3 regions of the Paenibacillus sp. S02 genome follow, and region 1 is predicted to be linked to each of the others. Evidence: riboswitches for the same ligand, from Rfam matches in the RefSeq annotation. Region 1 holds a riboswitch; each other region holds the start of a gene.
What was found. A riboswitch is a leader RNA that binds a small molecule or an ion and turns the genes downstream of it on or off. The one in region 1 is predicted to bind cyclic di-AMP.

Region 1 (6,149 bases):
ATGTGGGGCATGGCCCATTTTCTCATTCAATTGAGGAAGCCTTTCATATGAATCATGAGGATTGGACATGCCGCATTGTACTGGGAGACACGAAGATCAACGCCGTGCTACGGCAAGTCGACGACAAGCTTCCACAAAAGGTGGCTGCGGTTATAGCCAAAACGTATGATAAGCCGATTGTTGTCAATTTGGTAACCAGTCCGCTAGATGCCGACCGTATGGATTATTTGTTGCGGGATGCTCATTCGACAGGTGTCAACTACGGCACGATTGATTTGGATCGTATTTTACGACTGCTGCGTCCTCATAATGGGAGAATTGTTGTGAAGGAATCAGGCATGCATGCAGTAGAAGATTATTTAATGTCACGCTATCAGATGTATTGGCAAATTTATTTTCATCCTGTAACACGCAGCTCGGAAATCCTTTTACGTAAAATTTTCAAGCGAGCAAAGGAATTGTTTAAAAACGGATATGAGTTTGGTTTTTTGCTGGACCCGCTGCCGGATTTGTTGAAAGGAGAGCTTACAGTAGAGCAATATCTGATGCTCGACGAGTCATTAATCCAGACCGTATTTAGCCAGTGGAAACGAGAAAAGGACGAGATTTTAAGTGATTTGAGCAGCCGGTTTATGGACCGTAGATTGTATAAATATGTAGAGATTGAAAATATGGATACAGATACCATTGACAGTATTAGAGAAGCTTTGAAAGAGGCTGGTTTACACCCTGAATATGATTTTGAAATTGATTTTCCGACAGATCTTCCTTATGATGTGTTTCGGCAGGGTGGCTCGACGGACAACCAGATTTTACTGCTTGGACGTCAGGGCGAGGTGAGTGAAATATCCGAAGTTTCGGAAATTGTGCGCTCAATAAGTGGTATTCACCGAGGAAAATATCATATGTATTTTCCCCAGAATAAATTGAACGCGGTAAAAGACAGGCTTCCTGCCGAAATAAGGAATTATTTTGTCAAAGAATAGACAACTATATAGAAATGTAAGTAAAAAAAGGAGATGTAAACCTTGGATTTATTCGACACTCATACTCACTTGGATGCGCCACAATTTGACGAAGATCGTGAAGAAGTTATAGCACGTGCTGTCGAATCAGGAGTAACACGGATGATCAATATCGGATTTAATCGTGAGACCATTCCATCCACCATGAAATTGGCCGAGACGTATGATTTTATTTATGCGGCAGTTGGATGGCATCCTCAGGATGCTATTACAATGCAGGAGGGCGATTTAGAATGGATTGCATCGTTATGCAGTCATAAGAAGGTTGTAGCCATCGGAGAGATCGGTCTGGATTATTATTGGGATACATCACCGAAGGATGTTCAGCATCGGGTGTTTCGAAATCAAATTGGTCTGGCTCGTGAGCTCAAAATGCCCATTGTTATCCATAACCGGGATGCGCATGAAGATATTGTTAGGATTTTGCGCGAGGAAAAAGCGAGTGAGATTGGCGGAGTCATGCACTCCTTTTCGGGTAGCTGGGAGACAGCCAAAATGGTGCTGGATATGGGATTTCACCTTTCCTTCGGTGGTCCAATAACGTTCAAAAATGCCAAGCAGCCAAAAGAGGTGCTCGCACAGGTGCCGCTGGATCGTCTACTCATTGAAACGGACGCTCCCTACCTGACGCCGCATCCGTTCCGCGGGAAGCGAAATGAGTCCGCACATGTGAGACTGGTAGCAGAGGCTGCAGCCCAAATCAAGGGAATTACAGTGGAGGAATTAGTGTCAATAACGACCCAAAATGCCTTGGAACGATTTGACATTCAATGAAAAAGTGAAGAAATCGATTAAAATAAAGAGATAGACGAAGCTAATCATGAATTTGTTGCAGGAAACTCGAGAATATTACAATATTTTAACCGAATATTTTGAAAAATGTACTTGAAACCTGCTTTACAACATGCATAGAAACAGGATATCATCTTTTCAGTGAATTGTTGTTTGAATGTAAACATCAACAAGTCATTTCATGAACCAGTCTCGCTGAGTCCCTTTTACAGGGAACGGGGGAACCGATATGGCTTACATTACGTCCGGCGTATGTGCAAGAAGGGAACGTCTCTTCCGCCAGCCGGCTCGACCGAAATTCTTTTCCCGGATGGGATTGAATAGGTGGAGGAGCCGTATTTCGATTTCTTTCTGGGTCTTCGGGGTGAATGTGAAGGCGACCGCCATGAGCGGTTGACCCAAGCTAGGGCGACTCTCTACGTCCGAACCCGACAGCTAACCCCGTAAGCGTAACAAGAGAGAAGCCATCTCGTGCATGAGTTTTCCCGCATATTCACACATGCCGGAAGCCACGAAAGAGCTCTCTAGTCTCTTTCTCTGGCTTTTTTTGTTGTGAATAAAAGAAAATCTGTCATCATACTGTGGTTAAACAGGGGAGGACAGCATGCCGCGAAGACGGGTACATGGTGCAGGACAGTCGCAGTTTGGGCTTGTCTTGTAGAAAATCTGTTATAGTCACGTCAAATCTCAACTATGTCTTACTCCAGACGGCGGGCTATGTAAGGAGGACGGAGGAAATGGGCATTTTCCAAAAAGAGGAGACCCATGAGTCACGCTCATCCAGCATGTCTTACGTATTACGTTGGAAGCAAGAGAATGTGCGCCAGGCTGCCTTGGTTGCTATTTTTCTAATCGCGCTAACGATTATGATTTCAATTCTGATGTACACGCAATCTAAAAAACAAGTCTTTTTTGTCATCGATGGCAAGGCATCTGCGGTAGAAACCCGGGAATCCAAGCTTCAAGATTTGCTGAGCGAGCATTCCATTTCACTTCAGCCGCATGATACAGTTTCCATGCCGCTAAATGGAGCAGTACAGGATGGGGATCGCGTAGTCATTAAACGTGCCAATCAAGTTAAAGTATCTTCAGGCAATGAGACGAAAAAGCTGTACACAACAGAAAATACAGTAGAAGGTGCCATTCGTACCTCGGGCTATAAATTATCGTCAACGGATAAAGTTTATCCTGCGTTGGACGCCTCTGTTTCGTCTAACATGGACATAAAAATCGTCCGTGTGAAGAAACAGCAGGTCGAACAGAAAAAACAGGTGCCTTATCAGGTCATCAAAACGGCCGATCCGAGTCTTTATAAAGGCGATAATCGGGTCATTCAAAGCGGCAAATCGGGTGTGGTAGTCCAGCACGTTCAAAAGGTATACCATGATGGAAAGTTGGTATCCAAACAGCTGGTTAACAAGGAAGTTGCACAGAACCGTGTGGATAAGGTCATTGCTGTAGGAACGAAGAAAAAACCGGTCGTTCTTGCTGCTTCCGTCGGTCCCAATGATGCGGTTAAGGCAACAACGGTTAGTTCGGGCAGTGCTGTCCGTAAAGCAGGCGTCAATTTTAAATATAGCAAAGTTTTACAAAACGTCTCCATGACGGCGTATTCCTCACAGGAGCCAGGGATCGGTACACGTACTGCATCCGGCACGCGTGTCACGGAAGGACGCACCATCGCTGTCGATCCGAGTGTAATCCCAATCGGCTGGTGGGTGTATATCGAAGGGGTGGGCTTCCGCCGTGCGGAGGATACCGGTGGCGCGATTAAAGGCCACAAAATCGATGTGTATTATGAGAGTTTAAGCCGAGCCAACCAATTTGGTCGTAAGCACGGTAAAACCGTATATGTTATCGGACCCGTAAAGCCAGAAATCAACTAAAACAGGTTGTGTATGTTGAGGGCAATGCGATAGTATTAACAACATAGTTATGCCATGCTAAGAAGAGGATATCCTCTTCTTATTTTGTTTTCAAAAGCAGGGAAAGATAAATATAGCTTGCTGTGTAGCAGTGGAGGGAAACGCAAATGATCAAGGAAGTGATCGTGGTAGAGGGCCGGGATGATACGGTGGCCATTCGCCGCGCTGTTGAAGCGGATACGATAGAAACTGGCGGCTCAGCCATTAATAAAATGACGCTGCGTAAAATTGCATTGGCGCAGGAGCGGCGGGGGGTCATCATTTTAACCGATCCCGATCATGCAGGGGAGCGCATCCGTAAGATTATCGCTTCCAAGGTACCTGGCTGCAAGCAGGCCTTTATACCCGAGGCAGAAGCAACGCGCAAAGGAGATATTGGCGTGGAGAATGCCTCACCGGAAGCGATCAGACACGCTCTTGCACGGGTCCATACGACAGTGGAAGGTGCCGACCCGCTGATTGAGTGGGCGGACCTGATTGATGCTGGACTCATCACCCACCCCAATGCTGCTGCACGCCGTATGGCCTTAGGGAATGTGCTGGGTATTGGTTATTGTAACGGAAAGCAGCTACATAAACGGCTCTCTGTATTTCAGATCAGCCGCGAGGAATTTGCCGGGGCGCTGGCACAAATTGAAAGTGAAGGATTGTGATATCCGTATGACAGGGATTCAAGATATAGCAACACCGCGGCGTACGAAGGACATTATTCAACGGCACGGTTTTTCGTTCAAAAAGAGTTTGGGACAAAATTTCCTGATTGATCAGAATATTCTCAATAAGATTGTAAATGCTGCCGGATTGGATGAGACGAAGGGCGCACTTGAGATCGGTCCTGGGATTGGTGCTTTGACCGAGAAGCTGGCACAATCGGCCAAGGCAGTTACCGCTGTCGAGATTGACCAGCGGCTACTGCCAATTCTCGAGGAAGTGTTGGCCCCTTACGAGCATGTGAAGGTACGTCATGGAGACGTGTTGAAGCTGGATTTGCGCGAGGTGTTCGCAGCCGATTTTGCAGAAGTGAGCAAAGTAAGTGTCGTGGCTAATCTACCGTACTACGTTACTACACCGATTCTGATGAGGCTGCTGGAGGACAAGCTCCCTTTGGAGAATATCGTTGTTATGATCCAAAAAGAAGTGGCTGAGCGCATGGCTGCGTCTCCTGGTACGAAGGATTACGGTAGCCTGAGCATTGCGGTCCAATATTACAGCGAACCTGAATTAGTCTGTATTGTGCCGAATACAGTATTTATTCCCCAGCCGAATGTGGAGTCTGCAGTCATCCGGTTGCGTGTACGGGAAGCCCCTCCAGTGGAAGTGGTGGATGAGAAGCATTTCTTTGAAGTGGTTCATGCTGCTTTTGCCCAGCGTCGTAAAACCATTTCCAATAACTTAAAAAGCCGTTTCTTCACCAAAGAGAACAGGGACACGCTGGAGCCGTTGTTGCAACAAGCTGGTATTGTACCCTCCCGTCGAGGAGAAACGCTAAGTATTGAGGAATTTGCGCGTCTCAGCGCTGTGCTGTTGGAGGCAGGTATATCCTAAGCTGGAACCAAACTGTGCATTCACCCATACGATATAGGAGGGGTGATACAGTGTGATGAGTTTAGGAGACTTGGTCGTTCGGAAATCGTACGGCGGAGATGTCACGTTTCGTGTTGAGGACATCCAGCGGGATAAAGCGATCATTAAGGGAATAGAATTTCGGCTGCTGGCCGATTCCCCGGTGAACGATCTGGTCAGAGTGCCTGCAGACCAGATTAGCGGTAAGACTCAGCAGGCCCACATTAAGGCTGGTGAGTCTCTTAATCTGTTGCAACGGGCACGCCAGCAGCAAGCTGCTCGTAGTCAGGCAGCTCTGGTTGGGGACTGGAGTGATCCGGTCGAGTCAACGTATTTTGAAATGCCGGGAAAGGTTCTTCATCTGGATGGAGATCCCGGCTATTTGAAAAAATGTCTCAGTTTATATGAACAGCTCCGTGTTCCTGCAGAGGGACATCACGTTCACGAATCGGCAATGGCGGACACGTTGTACCGATTGCTTCCCCGTATCCGTCCGGATATCGTAGTCATTACCGGACATGACGGTGTGCTGAAGCAGCCACAGCCTTACGATTTGTACAGCTTGAAAAGTTATAAAAATTCGCAAAATTTTGTGGCGGCGATTCAGGTAGCAAGACAATATGAACGTCATCTGGATTCGCTGACGATTGTAGCGGGGGCGTGCCAGTCCCATTTTGAGGCGCTGCTACGTGCGGGAGCGAACTTCGCCAGCTCACCAGGGCGTATCCTGATTCACGCGCTGGACCCCGTTTACGTGGCTGCCAAGGCGGCCTTTACTTCGATCCGTGATACGGTCAACATGGGAGACCTGTTTCACCAGACAATCAGCGGCAGTCGCGGAGTG
Region 2 (6,149 bases), 1.3 Mb from region 1:
AGAATCAGGAGAAGGCGCTGGAGAACATACGGCACAAATTAGCGTTACTGCCGGATGCATCAGGCTGTTACCTGATGAAGAATAGCGAAGGCACCATTATTTATGTCGGCAAGGCCAAAGTGTTGAAAAACCGGGTCCGTTCCTATTTTACAGGTAGCCATAACGGCAAGACGCAGCGACTGGTTTCCGATATCCGTGATTTTGAATATATCGTTACAGGCAGTAATATGGAGGCGCTCATTTTGGAGTGCAACCTCATTAAAAAGTACCAGCCGCGCTATAACGTGCTATTGAAGGATGATAAAACCTTTCCGTATTTGAAAATTACGAACGAGGCACACCCCAAGCTGGAGGTGACCCGTCGCGTTCTGAAGGATAAAGCAAAATATTTTGGACCGTACCCCAATTCCTACGCGGCGCATCAGACGAAGAAGCTGCTGGATCGTATGTATCCGTTACGCAAGTGTGGTGTGATGCCCAAGGAAGTGTGTCTGTATTATCACATGCATCAATGTTTGGGGCCTTGTGTGAAAGAGGTCGAGAAGGAAACGTATGACCAGATTGGTCAGGAGATTGGTTCCTTTTTGAGCGGGGGACATGAGGAAATTAAAAAGGATCTTCAGCGTAAAATGCAGGAGGCCGCAGATGAATTGTACTTTGAGCGGGCCAAGGAGCTGCGAGATCAGATTATCAGCATCGACGCGATGATGGAAAAGCAGAAAATCACCACATCGGATGCGAAAGATCGAGATGTATTCGGTTTTTCAGTAGATAAGGGCTGGATGTGTGTACAAATCCTATATGTCCGTAAAGGTAAAATGATCGAGCGCCATATGTCGACTTTTCCTTTCTACGGTGAGGCTTACAGTGATTTTATGTCCTATGTGACGCAATATTATAGTGACAACCCGGCAGTGCCGCAAGAAATATTGCTGCCAGATTCTCCTAAGCTGATGCAGGCGGAACAGGTCAATGTCGATCAACCGGTTGCGGCAGAAACTGCACTCCACAGTGCACCTACAGCCGATGTTACCGGACAGACAGATGACAAAGCGATACAAACGGAAATAGCACCAGATGCGTCAAACGTACAATATTCGTTAGAGCATTCTGCTGACTCACTGCTGGTGGCTGAAGAACGAGCAACTTATGCAGCAGCAACGAATCAAGGCCAAGTTGGTGACCAAGATGCCGGAATAAAGGAAACAGAAACCCAACTATCCGGTGGACTGGAGGACCCGTCTACGGCGGCTCTCGCTCTGGCTGAATGGCTGGATGTAAAGGTACTCGTGCCGCAGCGTGGACTGAAAAAGCAAATGACAGGCATGGCGACGGAAAATGCACGTGTTGCTTTGGATGAGAAGTTTAAGCTGATCGAGCGGGATGAGGAACGGACATCCAAAGCTGCAAGCAATCTCGGACGTGCCATTGGGCTGGATAGCTTGCACCGGGTGGAGGCATTTGATAACTCCAACATCCAGGGTTCCGATCCAGTCTCCGCCATGATCGTGTTTATTGATGGCAAGCCTGCCAAGAAGGAGTATCGAAAATATAAGATCCGTTCTGTGCAGGGACCAGATGATTATGAAACGATGCGTGAGGTTATTCGGCGTAGATATGAACGTGTGCTTAAGGAAAATCTGGAACGTCCCGACTTGATCGTTGTGGATGGTGGACGTGGACAAATTAAGGCGGCGACCGATGTACTGCAAAATGAGCTGGGTTTGTTCATTCCTGTGTGTGGTCTGGTGAAGGATGCCAAACATAGAACTTCCCAACTATTAGTGGGAGAGTCCTCTGAGGCCGTGACACTTGCACGCAATAGTGAAGAATTTTATCTGCTGCAACGGATTCAGGACGAGGTTCACCGTTTTGCCATCACGTTCCACCGCGAGCAACGCGGCAAATCTATGGTAACTTCCCGGCTGGACTCTATTCCAGGCATCGGCGAGAAACGGCGTAAGTTACTGCTTAAGCATTTTGGATCACTCAAAAAAATAAGAGAGGCCAGCGTCGAAGAATTCCGGCCTCTCTCTATTGGGGATAAGCTTGCGCGTCAGATTATAGCTGCCCTTCGGGAGGAGGAGTCGTAGAATACGGCTCCTCTTTTTTAATAGGTTCAAACATAATTCGATTTGGCTTTTTAGGACTAAACCAATAAATGATGTAACCCACAATGGCTGGAAGTAAGATCCAGAATAGACCAGCGCTCACATTCACAGTGTCTCCCAGACTCATCACACTAAGCCCCATTAGAATGCTGTCAAAAATAACGTGGCTGAACATGGCGGCAATAAAGCCGTAACGCAGGAACACAAAACTGAACAGTAAACCAAGAAAAGTCAGCTCAATAGGTCTAGAAATCACCGGATAGATCGGATAAAGTGTATGTCCCAGTGCCCAAATCAGCGTGGTGATCAGACAAGCAACAAAAGTGTTTTTTACTATTTTTTTGACCATCGGAATACCAAACAGACGGTAGACAGTCTCTTCTCCAATACCTGCCATCCAGGCCATAATCGGCAGTAACCATGGATAAGCCATATTGTAAGGGGATTGCGTGGCATCTGTTGTGGAGAATGTATTAAATGTGCGCTCCAGTATAAAGAATAAGATGGATTGTACCCCGAGTAAAATAAAGGCCCACAAGTAGCCAACATACATACTGCGAAGCACATACAGCCCGTAGCCTGGCTCTTTCGCACGCGGCCATGCATTCAGTCCAACCTGACGCATAAGTCCGTCACCGCCGACCAAGGAGAAGTAGAGCGCTACCGCCATGAAGAAGGTAACACCAATCTGGAACACCATAAGAAATATAAGCATGCCCTTACCGCCTGCTTCTGCTTGCAATAAAGGCAGCATGTTCATTGTCCCAGCTATACTAGCAATGAAGTATATAATTGACAGAACAATGCCGCGTACAAATGAAGTATGTCGTCGGGTGAGTGACGCATACACAATGGCAAGTACACCCAGCACAAAACTAAATAGGGCATAACCCGCATAGGTCATCCAATTCGCCCAAAATGTTTGCTTTTCGATATAATCGGTATAGGACGACGGGGCCGAAAAGCTTTGAGAGAAGGAGCGAACATCACCGTCTTCGAAAGTAAAAGCCAGTGTAAGTACCGAGGCGCCGATTTTTTTATCGTCTACGGTATACTTTAATCCGCCTTCTTTTTCAGTGGTCGCGAGCTTCAAATCCGACGGCTTAAAGCCAAAGCGCTTGACCCATACTGCGGCTGTCTGCTCCTTGGCTTCGAGCGTCATGCCGTCCTCAGCCACACGTACAAGCCTGTTACGTGCTTGTTCATCCGTAGAAATATCAGCCTGTGTGTAATTGGTACTGGAGGTGATCCGTTTAAAGCTAACGACCTTCCCAGTGGATAAATCCACATGAATTTGCAGTTTGCTCTTCGCTGAGGATTCAGGCAGATCGACCCGAAAGGTTTCGTAAGGGTAATTTTTCTTCCATGTACGGTCGTACTGTTGAAGCAGTTTTTCTCTAGATAAATAACCGTACAAATCTGTTTCGGCCTGATAGGTCACGACAGGCTCCTCTGGCTGTGATTCAGTATAGCCCAACTCGGAGCGGGCAAAGTCCAATGCGTGTATGACCGCTTCTTGTTTGCTGATGACCTTTGCGTTCATTACTGATTCTGGACTCGGATTGCTAAGCGAGGGAATAAGCAATTGAAAGATAAAAAAGCAAATCAGGCCAATCCCGCCCAGCAAGCCTAATTTTTTGAAGTTGGCCGTGAGCACGACCGGTTTCCCGATAGGATTCATGAGTTTCCTCCTTAATCTGTAAATAAGAACATCCATTAAAGATATCATACTGCACAGGTTCCCGCCAACAGACCAGCGATATTCATGAAAATAGAGTGAAAGCACTTTAAAGTTCCAATAAAATAAGATAAGCTGCGATTAAACGATGCCCATTCGCAAAATAAAGCCAATTTCACGTTTTTTCGGCGAAATCGGTTTTGTGATCTGGATAGAGAAGGATTATAATCTTGAGGCAATGCCTATGAAATACATAGGTAATGATATACAGTTGAGCCGAATTTCTATGGGAAAACGGGGGAACCATGTTACTGGGGTGAATTTTACAGCCGATCCTGGTGGATCGGAAGTGTAAATAGGGCATACTGTGCTGCCCGAATCCGTCAGCTAACCTCGTAGGCTGTGAGCAGGAACCAAGTCAGGCACTCGGTTTTCCGGTGTCTTTTTTTGTGCGTATATGTGCGTGTAAAAGTTTGCTGAGTTAAGTCGCTGCGCGTTCCATTTGATCTTCCGATCGCTGTTGACTCTGAATTTTATTGAATTAGGAAACCCTAATAAGGTTAAAATTCAGACTCAAAGGCGAGCGCTACCGCTTCTCCAGATTCAAATGGACCGCTGCGCTGCTGCCTGCCTTAAAGTCACCAAACGTTTCATTAGGTAGTGAGGTATGAAGTATTGAGTATTGAAAGGCAAAAGTATCCGGGGGTAACAGCAATCGGAAGAACAATCTGCACCCGGAGCGATCTCCATGCTCATAATTCACCAAGTAGGAGAGAAGTGATGAATAGATGAATCCCAATGCAAGCTGGCTCCGGCTTTCTCCACCGCAGATATTCGTTGCGGGCTTTGCCATTATCATTCTAATAGGTAGTTTATTGTTAATGCTGCCGATCTCCAATACAACAGGAAAGCCACTTGCGTTTATAGACGCTTTGTTTACTGCCGCTTCCGCGACCTGTGTTACAGGGCTTGTCGTAAAGGATACGGGGACCTTTTTTACAACCTTTGGTCAAGTTGTTATCGCTGCGCTCATTCAGATCGGCGGCCTGGGCTTTATGACTATGGCTACCTTGATCGCGCTGGTGTTCAAACGTCGGATTTCCTTACGGGAGCGCCTCATTTTACAGGAAGCGATGAATCAGACCTCTGTCGAAGGAATTGTCGGATTGATTCGTAAGGTGCTGCTGTACTCGCTGGTCATTGAGGGCGTATGTGCTGCAATATTTGCGATTCGCTGGTCGTTTGATATGCCTGTAGGCAGGGCGATTTATTTTGGGATTTGGCATGCCATCTCCATGTTTAACAATGCTGGTTTTGACTTATTCGGGCACTTTCGCAGCCTGACAGGTTATGTATATGATCCGATTGTTAATTTTACAGCTATGTTCCTGATTATTTCAGGCGGCATTGGTTTTGTAGTGATGTCGGACCTGGCAGAATATCGCAAGCGCAAGAGACTGTCCTTGCATACTAAGGTGGTACTCAGCATGACGGGCGCTCTGATTGTAGTCGGCACGCTCGTGATTTTTGTATTTGAATTTACGAATCCAAAGACTCTTGGCTCGCTTGATTGGGGTGGTAAACTGCTGGGATCTTTATTCCAGTCCGTTACCCCTCGTACCGCAGGTGCCAATACACTGGACATTGCAGGCTTGCGGCAGGCTACGCAGTTTTTTATCATCATACTCATGTTTATCGGCGCTTCTCCTGGCTCTACTGGAGGCGGGATTAAGACCACAACATTCGCGCTGCTCATTGGAGCCGTGATTTCGATGCTGCGGGGACGTGAAGATATTGTGCTGTTCAGGTACCGACTTGCGCAGGGACGAATTTACAAGGCTTTGACCATTACATTGCTGGGGCTGCTGTTCGTGATCGGGGTGACCATGATTTTGTCGGCAACCGAAGATCATCATTTTTTGATGATCTTGTTCGAGACAGTGTCTGCGTTTGGTACGGTGGGGCTGTCGATAGGGCTTACACCTGATTTGACAGTCATAGGCAAGCTGGTGATTACCCTGACGATGTTTGCAGGTAGACTGGGGCCACTCACGCTAGCTTATGCACTGGGGCCGAAAAAGGGTAAAGAATTATATCGTCATCCGGAAGGCAAAATGATTATAGGATGAATCATTTCATGATATGTAGTATACATTTCGTTGGTTTAATCATTTCAGGATTTTGCAAAATTCGATACCAGTCGCTCCGAAGTGCAAGATATAGACGAACTAAACCATTTCGATCTATATCTTGTTCATTGGAAGTCGCTTATGGGATTTTTGCAAAATCCTCATTTATGAAATTGATTCAGATAAGGGAGTTTTCGAGTAGATATGAAAACGCAGCAGTTTGTAGTTATT
Region 3 (6,149 bases), 1.5 Mb from region 1:
GAGGCAGCTTGTGCCTTACCCCGCCCCTCCGCGAGCGCTTCGGCAAAATTAGCAAAAAGCAACGTAAACAACAGAATAACAAACACGGCCAGGTTAAAGCCCATTTCCTTGCCAGTTCCAAAATAACCGGGAAGCAGTAACATTAGCAGCACAACCAATGTACCGATCTCCACGACGAACATGACAGGATTTTTCATCATAATCATCGGATTTAATTTTATAAAGCTATCCTTGATCGCATGCTTCAAAATGCTTCTGTCCAGCATGTGTTTGCGTTGTTCCTTCATGATCAAACACCCCGTTCATCCATTCTCATTTTCTTCTTCACATGGTCAAAAATTCAGCAACAGGTCCCAATACGATGACGGGTAAAAAGGTCAACGCACCAATCAGCAGCACGACCCCGATCAGAATGGCTCCAAATAACTTGTTGTCCGTGCGCAGTGTCCCCGTCGTCACCGGAGTCGGTGCTTTGGCATTCAACGAAGCCGCCACAGCCAACAATGCAATCATAGATACATATCGTCCGAAGAACATAACCATCCCCGTTGTCATGTTCCAGAATACGTTGTTATCCGAAAGACCTTCAAATCCCGAACCGTTATTTGCAGCAGATGACGCATATTCATAGAGCACCTGAGTCAACCCGTGATAGCCAGGGTTAGTGATCGCGTCGTATCCCCAATGACTCATAAATGCAAGCGCAGTTGGGGCGAGAATGAGAAACGGATGTACCAAAATGGCAATCGCGATCAGCTTCATTTCCTTGCCTTCAATTTTCCTTCCCATAAATTCTGGAGTTCTCCCGACCATCAGTCCGCATATAAACACACCCAGAATCGCATACATCAGCATATTCATCAGCCCGACACCCTTGCCGCCAAAAATGACGTTTAGCATCATTTCTCCCAAAGCAGCCATGCCACCCAGCGGGGTTAGTGTATCATGCATATTATTGACCGAACCCGTCGTTGCTGCTGTTGTGACCGCAGTGAATAAAGCCGATTGTCCAATGCCGAAACGAACCTCTTTCCCTTCCATGCTTCCTTGAGAAGCATCCACACCCAGTGTCTGGATTAACGGATTACCTGTCTTTTCAGACACGTACGTAATGGATAGAAAAATAAGAAACAATACCATCATGGAGCCAAAAATAATCCAGCCCTGCTTACGATTACGGGCAAACAATCCAAAGGTATACGGCAACGAAGCCGGCATTACCCACATTGCCAAAATTTCCAGCACGTTCGTCCAAGGACTTGGATTTTCAAAAGGATGCGCAGAGTTAGCTCCCGCATAACCGCCTCCATTCGTCCCCAAATGCTTGATGGACTCCAGAGAAGCAATGGGTCCCATAGAAATTTGCTGCTGTGTTCCGCTCAGTGTCGTAAGATCCGCCGTAGGCTGTAGCGTCTGTGGTACCTTCAATCCAACCAGCACCAGCGTAAGCGCAAAGGCCAGCGGCAGGAAAATTCTTATAATGGCTTTAATAAAATCTTGAAAAAAATTGCCCATCCCTTCACCGCGCCGCGTCAATCCTCTCATAAAAGCCGCAGCAACCGCAAAACCGGAAGCAGCCGAAGTGAACATCATCATCGTGACGAACGCCATCTGTGTCAGATACGTAAGCCCGCTTTCTCCGCTATAATGTTGGAGATTCGTATTCGTCATAAAGCTGATTACCGTATTAAAAGCTAGTGATGCTTCCATATTACTGTTTCCAGCCGGATTACCGGGAAGCATTCCCTGTAAACGCAACAGCAAGTAGCTGATCGCCACAAGCACGACATTCGTTGCAATGAAACTCATAACATACGTAGTCCAACGCATGCTCTCCAGCTTCTTCAATCCTACTACCTTATAAATTAGCTTTTCTGTTCCGCCAAAAATCCGATCCGTCCGATTAGGTTCATTCGAGAATACATGATACATATAGGTGCCCACTGGCTTTACCAAGAGCAGCAATATGACGATCACAATTCCAATTTGAAGCAGCTCCATCCTTTATTCCTCCTTCAAAATGCTCCTGCGTTTGGAACAACAGACCTGCTTCAGAGCACCAAACGTGTGCACACGTTTGCGAAAGCCTGCTACCTATGATGCTTAATATTCAGATCTGTTGTTCCCGCCCGCTCTATCCCCTATAGCTGACTAGAACTTTTCAGGGTTCAGGAGTGCGTAGATTAAATACATAAACACAATAGCCGTAAGCCCAAGTATAACGATCATCCTCTTCGTCCTCCTTTAGAGGTCTGCGCATCACACCAGCGTACAAACAGCAGTATCACTCCATAACTCACAGCCATGACGAGCAGCATGTATATATCCATCATGTTTATACCCTCCGTATCGGTCCTCAGATCGCCATCTTATTTGATCATAAAATCATAAAACAACTATGTTATAAGTGCTTATCCGTTCAGCAGAAAACCCACCTCTCCGTTCAATGTGTAGATCACATGGTCCGCTCCCAATCCCCGATAAATTCCTTGTGGATTACAGCCGTGCGTAATAACATAGATCGATTCCGATGTTAGCGGCCGACATATTTGCAGGAAACGGCAAGTCAGATTCAAGCTGTTCTCGAACAAATACACACTACCAATTTCTTTTTTTGGAAAATTCCATTTTCCTGCTTGCATGGTATTGATGCGGACAATGTGCTCCACACCCATTTTTTTGAGCTGTCGTTCCTCCTGGGCGCTATTCGTGAGAACTGCAAACGCCAATTTTTTGAAAATAAGCAATTTCACAAAACTTCTGCCCGCTTCATTCGGTGCAGTGACAATAATTAACCGACCTTCCATCAGTAGCTCCTCTCCCGGTATAAAAAGACAACAAAAAGAAGCCGAAGGAAAAAGGCTTTCCTCCGGCTTCTTACATATCCATGATAAAATAAACCATGGCTGCACACGGCGGTTTGTTGCCTCTCCCTGTACGCTTACGAGGTTAGCTGTCGGATTCGGACGTGAGAGTCGCCCTATTTCTGGCACTTGACCGGAAAATTCACCCCATGAGACACACGGCTTCCGAAGCCGTACAGTCTCGATTGGTTCCCCCGCTTTTGCAACTGCAAAATTCAGCGCTATAGACATTTCGTTGTTGCTTCATTCAAGTTAATTTGAAATTACGTCTTGAATCATACACCCGCGCATGGAAGACTGTAAAGCTCAACTGCGGGGTTATAAATCGGCCTTTAGAGCATAGAAGATTAATAATAGCGCTTACAACGCAACTATGCTTCTCACAGCTCCTTCAATCTCTGTTTTTCATCCCTTTTCGAAAATGACAAGCATGTCAATATTGGCGTAGGGTAGAGCGTTTTTGGTCTTTTTTTGTAAAAAGAGAAGAAAATACGCTATATGTACCAGCTAAACACCGATTGAACCCGCTTTTATAAGAAGAAACACCTTAATTCGCTCCATTTGCGGTGCGATTTACTGTTTTGAACAAAATACGATTTTACAGCGGCTAAAGGCTTGATACAGCTTTTCCAGACTTGCAACCTCGCTTTTAATTGCTTACAATTTAATTGCTGAATATTGAATAAGGAGAGATACTATGACCGTTTATGAATATGCTGCGCAAACCCTGCAAGGGAAACAAATTCCGTTATCCACATATGAAGGGAACGTTCTGCTTATCGTGAACACTGCCAGCAAATGTGGATTAACCCCCCAATACAAAGCGCTACAAGAGCTATATGATCAGTACCATGAACAGGGGCTCGAAATTTTGGGATTTCCCAGCAACCAGTTTGCCAAACAAGAGCCAGGTTCCAGCGAGGAGATTTCTGAGTTTTGCCAGATCAATTATGGTGTTACCTTTCCGATGTTCGCCAAGACAGATGTCAATGGCGATCAAGCGCACCCCTTATTTCGCTACCTGACCCAAACTGCTCCGGGGGTATTAGGATCCAAAGCGATCAAATGGAATTTTACTAAATTCTTAATTACACGAGAAGGTAACGTATTTAAGCGCTATGCACCGCAAACCACTCCAGATAAGCTGGCGGGAGATATAGAGAAGCTTTTGCAGCAAAACTGACATCCTTATTTATCACAGTTAATAAACGACCTATTGTCTACCGTTGCTTCTGTGGCTAAAGGATATAACGAAAAATGCTTAACAAAAAAAGCATCCCTTCACGTAAACCGTGTCAGGATGCTTTTTTAACTGAGTCTTGCATATAATGCGGTCGAGAGGACTCGAACCTCCACGGGCGTACGCCCACTACCCCCTCAAGATAGCGTGTCTGCCATTCCACCACGACCGCAAATCATAATGTAATGAGGCAACAGATTTATTATACTCTCTCATCAACTATTTGTAAACAAAAATATAATAATTATTTTATATGTTATTTTAACTAACATATATGAGCGATAAGAATATTTAATTTGACACAAAAGCTATTTAAATGTAAATATATATTACATACATTTCGAATATGTTTCGTTTTCCCCAAGTAAAGAGTAAAATAACATAACATAAGGATTCACTTCGAGGAGGCGAACCACCCTGCATAAAGGCAACCGCTTGCTGAACTATGCATTATTGTTGGACCCTTCCCTACCTGTTGGTGGCTTCACCCGTTTTAACGGACTGGAGAAACTATTTCGTAACGGACATTTGAACAGTCTACAAGACCTGGAACATTACATGCTGGATGATTTGTATCCTCAATTTACAACCGTTGACGGCATGGCTATCAAAAGTCTGTATGTCGCCATCCAGCAGAATGACAGTTGGCGGATCGCCCTCATTGATAAGATGCTGCATACCCAACGTCCCTCCTGGCAGCATGTGAAGGAGTTTCGTCTATCCGGTCAGCGTCTACTCAAGCTCGCTAAGGCTCTTTATCCTTGGCTTGAATTTGACCAGTTGGAATCCATACTCATTCAATACAATGCGATTGGCACACTCGCTACCGTTCACACCTGGATTAACTTCCTCCTCGGAAACGATGTAGAACAGACCGTTCACGGCTATCTTAGCGCAGCGGTGTCCTTCTGTGTGGAAGATGCCTTCAAACTACTCAATCCTCCTTATGAGGAAAAGAACCCTCTTATGGAGCGTATGACCAGCGAGCTGCTCTCCGCCTGGAAGAAGCTTAACGAACCTGAGCCAACCGCATTTCAGCGTCGCCTTCTTCACAGACATTGGTCCAGTTCCTACATCACTCTACCTCTTTATATGAGCCATAATAGCCAATTGGATGAACCTAGACTGTTTTCCTCCTCAGGTCTATTCAAACGCCTTCCAGCATCCCCCTGATGCGTCGTTTCGCCAATGTGGCCACAACACCAAAAACACTCTGTCCCTTTCCTCAGGTGGCAGAGTGTTTTTTATCCACAAATAATCGAAATTCACACCATTAGCAGACTCTAGACGGATTATTAGAGCCATCTAGTACTTAATTAAGTAATTAATTCAACAAAATGACGCATTTACGATTGTAAAAACACGTATAAAAGTGTATCATAGTGTCAGATGGTTAATTCTAACATGTTTACTGATGATTATTATAACACACCAATTATTCCGCAAGAATCCGTAAGGGGAGATTTCTCTTGAATAACAAAATGCCTGTCACCTCCTTCGGGTGGGCCATCAAACAACGGCTTGTCGAACTTCGACTGGATCAGAAAACATTTTGTGAGACACACAATATTCCGCCTTCACGCTTGTCCAATCTGATTCACGGCACCCGCAAAGCACAAAGGTACAGAAAACAAGTAGCTGCAATTCTGAACATCGACGATAACGATTATAAGGAGGCACCGCACTCTAAACCTAACAAGCATTCCAGTTACATATAGGTCATTCCATATCACCAAGAAACCAAATAAACCCGTAAAGCGAACCCCTCCAGTTCGTTTACGGGTTTTCAACCCAGACATCTTTAGCCAAAAAGTTATTCCGGCTTTGTTTTATCCTTCTCACTTTTTTGCTTACGGTATTTCGCAAATTCAACATATTCTAAAATAAAATTCTGTTCTTCCGTCTCAAGATCTTCTGCCTGGCAATTCAGTGGCCCCATCACTCCAAAAAAATAAGCAGCCTTCTGCTCCTGAAGTACGCCTTCTCCTGGCTTAATCCCTTTCATTAACCAATCGAGCGATACATTAAAAAAGTCCGAAATCTGA

Region 2: another riboswitch for cyclic di-AMP. It lies ahead of KAI36_RS21430 (TrkH family potassium uptake protein); the one in region 1 lies ahead of KAI36_RS00140 (resuscitation-promoting factor).
Region 3: another riboswitch for cyclic di-AMP. It lies ahead of KAI36_RS06600 (hypothetical protein); the one in region 1 lies ahead of KAI36_RS00140 (resuscitation-promoting factor).

The regions. Positions count from the first base shown of each region.
Region 1 is NZ_CP073682.1:28,038-34,186, forward strand. It holds gene KAI36_RS00130 (HD domain-containing protein) at 1-986, shown strand, start outside; gene KAI36_RS00135 (TatD family hydrolase) at 1,029-1,799, shown strand; cyclic di-AMP (ydaO/yuaA leader) riboswitch at 2,001-2,283, shown strand; gene KAI36_RS00140 (resuscitation-promoting factor) at 2,555-3,703, shown strand; gene rnmV (ribonuclease M5) at 3,850-4,395, shown strand; gene rsmA (16S rRNA (adenine(1518)-N(6)/adenine(1519)-N(6))-dimethyltransferase RsmA) at 4,403-5,287, shown strand; gene yabG (sporulation peptidase YabG) at 5,343-6,149, shown strand, end outside.
Region 2 is NZ_CP073682.1:4,824,397-4,830,545, reverse strand. It holds gene uvrC (excinuclease ABC subunit UvrC) at 1-2,093, shown strand, start outside; gene KAI36_RS21445 (CPBP family intramembrane glutamic endopeptidase) at 2,062-3,792, opposite strand; cyclic di-AMP (ydaO/yuaA leader) riboswitch at 4,054-4,206, shown strand; gene KAI36_RS21435 (hypothetical protein) at 4,376-4,648, opposite strand; gene KAI36_RS21430 (TrkH family potassium uptake protein) at 4,578-5,918, shown strand; gene KAI36_RS21425 (potassium channel family protein) at 6,123-6,149, shown strand, end outside.
Region 3 is NZ_CP073682.1:1,504,069-1,510,217, reverse strand. It holds gene kdpB (potassium-transporting ATPase subunit KdpB) at 1-287, opposite strand, end outside; gene kdpA (potassium-transporting ATPase subunit KdpA) at 325-2,001, opposite strand; gene KAI36_RS27660 (potassium-transporting ATPase subunit F) at 2,152-2,229, opposite strand; gene KAI36_RS06600 (hypothetical protein) at 2,412-2,807, opposite strand; cyclic di-AMP (ydaO/yuaA leader) riboswitch at 2,923-3,095, opposite strand; gene KAI36_RS06595 (glutathione peroxidase) at 3,562-4,047, shown strand; tRNA gene KAI36_RS06590 (tRNA-Leu) at 4,194-4,276, opposite strand; gene KAI36_RS06585 (urease accessory protein UreF) at 4,540-5,277, shown strand; gene KAI36_RS06580 (hypothetical protein) at 5,574-5,822, shown strand; gene KAI36_RS06575 (helix-turn-helix domain-containing protein) at 5,918-6,149, opposite strand, start outside.